DNA from 2 places in the Allobosea minatitlanensis genome. Region 1 is predicted to be linked to the other one. Evidence: predicted binding sites of a transcription regulator. Region 1 holds the regulator's gene; the other holds the start of a gene.
The links. The regulator LexA, encoded in region 1, represses DNA repair genes until DNA is damaged. The targets are predictions, from matches to a motif close to TGTTCNNNNTGTGTTCNG.

Region 1 (2,919 bases):
CGTCGCGCTCAAGGCCCTGCTCGACAGCGTTCCGGGACCGACCGGCAGCGAGACCCTGCCGCTGGCGCGCTGCGCCTGGCGGGTGCTCGCCGCCGATCTCGCCGCGCTTAGGACCCAGCCGCCCTTCGCCAACTCCGCCATGGACGGCTACGCCGTCCGCGCCGGCGACATGGCAGCCGGCCGGCAACTGCGCGTCATCGGGGAATCGGCGGCCGGGCGGCGCTTCCGGGGCGGCATCGGCCCGGGCGAGGCCGTGCGCATCTTCACCGGCGCGCCGATGCCGGAGGGGGCCGACACCATCCTCATCCAGGAGAATGCCGAGGGCGTCGGCGGCGAGACGATCACGGTGCGCGTGCCGGCCGCCAAGGGCCAGTTCCTGCGGCCGGCCGGGCTCGATTTCAGCGAGGGCGACGTGCCGCTGGCGGCCGGACGCGTGCTCGACAGCGCCGCCCTCGGGCTCGCCGCCGCCATGGGCTATCCGGAGCTGCGGGTACGCCGCAAGCCGCGCGTCGCGATCCTCGCCACCGGCGACGAGCTGGTGACGCCGGGCCAGCCGACCGGGCCGGACCAGATCGTCGCCTCGAACTCCTTCTCGCTGCTGGCGCTGGTCGAGAAGGCCGGCGGCGAAGCCCTCGATCTCGGCATCGCCCGCGACGACCATGACGACCTCGCCGCCCGGATCGCCGCCGCGCGGGCGGCGGAGGCGGATGTCCTGATCACGCTGGGCGGCGCCTCGGTCGGCGACCACGACCTCGTGCAGGAGGCCCTGACGCGGGCCGGGATGAGCCTCGGCTTCTGGAAGATCGCGATGCGCCCCGGCAAGCCGATGATGACCGGGCGGCTCGGGCGCATGGTCGTGCTCGGCCTGCCGGGCAATCCCGTCTCCTCGATCGTCTGCGGCCATCTCTTCGTGCTGCCGCTGATCGAAGCCCTGCTCGGCATGCCCGAGCCCGACCGCAGTCGCGCCATCCCCGCGATTCTCGGAAAAGATATGCCGGCTAATGACGAGCGCGAGGACTATGTCCGCTCCGATCTCGCCCTGACTCCGGCGGGATGGGTCGCGACGCCGTTCGACAAGCAGGATTCCGCGATGCTCGGTACCCTCGCCCGGGCCAGGGCCCTGACGATCCGGCCGGCCCATTCGGAGCCGGCTAAGAAAGGCGAAGCCTGCCGGGTGCTGCGCCTGCGCTAGCGGCTCCTTGCGGAACACAAAGCGAACAGCTATAGTGTTCTGGCTTTGTTTCGAATCTGCACCGAACCGCCTTGGGGAGCGCCGGCGACGATCATGCTGACACGCAAGCAACACGAACTCCTGCGCTTCATCCAGGAACGCTTGCGCGAGAGCGGCGTGCCTCCTTCCTTCGACGAGATGAAGGATGCGCTCGACCTGCGCTCGAAATCCGGCATTCACCGCTTGATCATGGCTCTGGAGGAGCGCGGCTTCATCCGCCGCCTGCCCAACCGCGCACGGGCGCTCGAGGTCATCAAGATGCCGGAAGGGCTCGCCGGCCCGCAGCCGCGGCGCTTCAACCCCGCCGTCGTGCAGGGCGGCCTCGGCGCGCAGCCGAACCTTGCCAAGCCCCGCCCTGCCCCGGCCGAGGAGGATGCCCGGGCGCCGGTCTCGATCCCGGTGATGGGCCGCATCGCCGCCGGCACGCCGATCTCGGCGATCCAGAGCCGCAGCCACACGGTTTCGCTGCCGCCCGACATGCTGGGCTCGGGCGAGCATTACGCGCTGGAGGTGCGGGGCGATTCGATGGTCGAAGCCGGGATCCTCGACGGCGACACCGTCGTCATCCGCCGGCAGGACACCGCCAATACCGGCGACATCATCGTCGCCCTGATCGACGACGAGGAGGCGACGCTGAAGCGCCTGCGCCGGCGCGGCTCCTCGATCGCGCTCGAAGCCGCCAACCCGGCCTACGAGACCCGCGTCCTCGGCCCCGACCGCGTCAAGATCCAGGGCCGCCTCGTCAACCTGCTGCGGCGCTACTGAGCCGCCTATCGACCGGCGGGTCCTGACCCTATCTGCTCGGTGAACGGACCTGCCATGTCGTCCCGGGCGGAGCTGTCAGCCCGGGCGGAGCGGAGCGAAGACGGGGGATCGATTCCGGACGGCTAGGGCCTAGATCCGGATCGGGGCCGCTCGCGCGGCTTGTCCGGACTGACGGCGCGGTTCCGCGTCAAGGCGGTTCCGCGTTAAGTTGGCGCGCTCCTAGAGCGGGTCCGGGTCGCTGTCGGCCGGGCTCTCCGGCAAGGGCTGTGTCCGTGCGGCAGCCGGCTGCGCCGGAGCCGGCGGCTTGCGGCGGCTCCAGGGTCGCTCGCCGGCGCCGGCCTCCGAGGAATCGCTTCTCCAGCCGCCTGGACTGCGATGGAGCGAGGTCGCCCCGTTGCGCGACAGGGCCATGCGATCGACCAGCATCGCGGCGCAAGGCGCGCTCCACGGAATATTGGTGACGACGAGGTCGGCGCGGCGGCAGTCCTCGATGATCGCGACCCGGTCGCGCGCATAGGAGACGCTGCGCCCGTCGGCGGTGCGGGCGATGCAGGCGCGGCTGTCGCAGGCGACGCCGCCGCGCAGCCCGGCATCCTCCGGCGAACGGTCGTCGCCGTCCGAGGCGAGCCATTGCTGGACCACGAAGCGGCTCGGCCGGCCGGCGATCGCCAGGCGGCCGTCGCTGCCGCGCACGGCGATGCCGGAACCGTCGCGCTCGATCAGGATCTCCGGCCGCTCCGGCTTCGCCGCGAAGGCGACGCCGAGCACCAGCGGGATCACGGCGAGCCAGCGCAGGCCGGTGGTCCAGAGCGTGAGCCAGAGCAGCGAGACGACGAAGGCGAGCAGGACGCCGGGACCGAAGGCCGCGACGGTCACGGTCGAATGGTCGATGGTCGCGACCCCATGCGCGACCTTGAGCACGA
Region 2 (2,919 bases), 200 kb from region 1:
ACCGGCTTCGCGCAGATCCTTTCGCTCGGCCGGCGCAACAAGATGGTCGGCATCGCCGAGCAGTACCAGTACATCCTGCGCGACGAGTCGATCCATCTCAACTTCGGCATCGACGTGATCAACCAGATCAAGATCGAGAACCCGCATCTCTGGACCAAGTCCTTCCAGGAGGAGGTGCGCGGCATGCTGAAGGACGCCGCCGAACTCGAGGCCGCCTATGGTCGCGACACCATGCCGAGGGGCTTCCTCGGGCTGAACGCGGCCTTGTGCGAGCAGTACATGCACTTCATCGCCAATCGCCGCTGCGCGCAGCTCGGCCTTGCCCCGGTCTTCGCCGAGGCGGAAAACCCGTTCCCCTGGATGTCCGAGGCGATGGACCTCAAGAAGGAGAAGAACTTCTTCGAGACCCGCGTCATCGAATACCAGAACGGCGGCGCGCTGAGCTGGGAGTAGGCGCCGGCCGGCGCCTCCCCGCAGGTTCCCGCATGCGATGCCCGGCCCGCGCCGGGCATCGGCTTTTTGGGGCGCCCGGTCCGGCTGGACGGGGCCGGCCGCTTCCCGCATGCTGCGCCATGCGCTTCACGAAGTGGGACTATCTCGCTTTCCCCGTGTTCGCCGGGCTCGCGATCGGCGTGTTCTACGCCGCCTTGCGCCTGCTCGGCTTTTTCGGCCTCGGTCTGCTCGGGCTGGTCATCGCCTTCGTCACGGTACGCATGGACCTGGAGCGCGACGGGCCTTCGCCGGAGCCCACGGTCCTCGTCGAGCAGGCCCGGGCGCGCGAGCGGATGACGCGGGCCGAGAAGGCCGCGTTCAGCTCCGCGCAGCAATGGCGGCTGCGTCCGCTGTTCGTCGCGCAGATCGTCGCGACGGGCTGCATCATTCTCGGGTTCGGCCTGCATTTCCTGCTTTAGGGCCCGCCGCCTTTCACGGCAGGTTCCGCGTAAATCAGCCCGCCTCGGTCCTCGCGGCCGCAGAGTGCGGCCCGGCGCAAGGAAGCGGTCGGCTTGCCGTTGTTTCTGTTTTGTTCCAGATTGGTCCCCGGCCACCGAGCGGGGAGGCGGCTATGGCGCCGGGCGCCGGTTTTCCAGGACGGACGAACTACTTCTTCGCGCTGCTGCCCAGCCCGCTCGCCGCGGCCTCGGCCGACCGGATGGCGCATGCGCTGCGGCATTGGCTCGATCTGTCGGGGCCGCCGCGCGGCACGCGCAAATACCATGTCACGCTCTGGGGCTGGCCGGAGGCCCGGGAGCCGGACCTTACGGAACTGGCATTGTTGCGGCGCGTCGGGCAACGCATCCGGCAGGACGCCTTCCGGCTGGATTTCGATGCGGTGGCGGTCTTCACCCGAAAAGCCGGGAAACCGGCCCTGGTCATGGTCGGCAGCGACGGGGTCATCGGCGCCGATCGGCTGCATGAGGCCATCGAGGGGGAGCTGCGGGCGAGCGGCTTTCGGAGCGGGCGGGCTTCGTTCCGCCCGCATCTGACGCTGCTCTACGACCACTGCCGCGCGCGGGCTTTTCGGGTCAGGCGGCTGGGCTGGCGCGTGACGGAGTTCGTGCTGATCCGCAGCATCCCGCGCCGGGACTACGAGATTCTCGGGCGCTGGCCGCTGCGGAACGGCTGAGCGATCATGCAAGGCCGCAAGCGCGCCTTGCGGCCGGGGGCGGCTCAACCGCGTTGCCTTGGCCGCTCAGGTCACTATCGTTCGCCTTCGACGCCCGCCCGATTCAACCGGAGCCCCTTATGGCCGACCTCTCCGCTTTCCCGATCACCAGGCGCTGGCCCGCCCGCCATCCCGATCGCATCCAGCTCTATTCGCTGCCGACGCCCAACGGCGTGAAGGTCTCGATCGCGCTGGAGGAGCTCGGCCTGCCCTATGAGCCGCATGCCATCGACATCGGCAAGAACGAGACCTGGGGGCCGGAATTCCTCTCGCTCAACCCGAACGGCAAGATCCCGGCGATCATCGACCCCGACGGCCCGGGCGGAAAGCCGCTGGGGCTGTGGGAGTCGGGCGCGATCCTGCTCTATCTCGCCGAAAAGACCGGCAAGCTGCTGCCGAAGGACCCCGCCGCCCGCTACGAGACGATCCAGTGGGTGTTCTTCCAGATGGCGGCGATCGGCCCGATGTTCGGCCAGCTCGGCTTCTTCCACAAATTCGCCGGCCGCGAATACGAGGACAAGCGCCCGCGCGACCGCTACGCCAATGAGAGCAAGCGCCTGCTCGGCGTGCTGGAGGACCGGGTTGCGAACCGCACCTGGATCATGGGCGACGACTACAGCATCGCCGACATCGCCATCCTCGGCTGGGTGCGCAACCTCGTCGGCTTCTACGGCGCCGGCGAGCTCGTCGACTATGCCAGCCTGACCCATGTGCCGATCTGGCTGGAGCGCTGCCTGTCGCGCCCGGCCGTGCAGCGCGGCCTCGACATCCCGAAGCGCCCGGCCTGAGGACAGCGACGTGGCCATCACGATCTACGGCATCAAGAACTGCGACACGATGAAGAAGGCGCGCGCCTGGCTCGACGGCCACGGCGCGGCCTATGCCTTCCACGACTACAAGGCGAGCGGGATCGACCGGGCTTCGCTCGAACGCTGGGTGAAGGAGCATGGCTGGCAGACCGTGCTGAATCGCGCAGGCACCACCTTCCGCAAGCTGCCCGACGCCGAGAAGCAGGGGCTCGATGCGCAGAAGGCGATCGCGCTGATGCTGGCCCAGCCCTCGATGATCAAGCGCCCCGTGCTCGACCTCGGCAAGGGCAGCACCGTCGTGGGCTTCAAGCCGGAGGTCTACGAGGCGGCGCTGGCGGGAGATCGGACCAATTGAGCGGCTAGTGGCGCGGGTTATCCCGGACGAGCGGCTTCAGCCGCGCCGATCCGGGATCCATGCCGGAACCTTCAAAGGCTGTGCTCGGGCGT

Region 2: ACWH43_RS11680 (2'-5' RNA ligase family protein) is a predicted target of LexA. The motif match lies at 1,012-1,029, and genes of this name have one in related genera.

The regions. Positions count from the first base shown of each region.
Region 1 covers NZ_OZ224509.1:2,537,572-2,540,490, forward strand. The annotation lists gene ACWH43_RS12575 (molybdopterin molybdotransferase MoeA) at 1-1,192, shown strand, start outside; gene lexA (transcriptional repressor LexA) at 1,286-1,996, shown strand; gene ACWH43_RS12585 (ComEC/Rec2 family competence protein) at 2,216-2,919, opposite strand, start outside.
Region 2 covers NZ_OZ224509.1:2,338,429-2,341,347, forward strand. The annotation lists gene ACWH43_RS11670 (ribonucleotide-diphosphate reductase subunit beta) at 1-453, shown strand, start outside; gene ACWH43_RS11675 (hypothetical protein) at 573-911, shown strand; gene ACWH43_RS11680 (2'-5' RNA ligase family protein) at 1,064-1,624, shown strand; gene ACWH43_RS11685 (glutathione S-transferase N-terminal domain-containing protein) at 1,744-2,451, shown strand; gene ACWH43_RS11690 (ArsC family reductase) at 2,462-2,827, shown strand.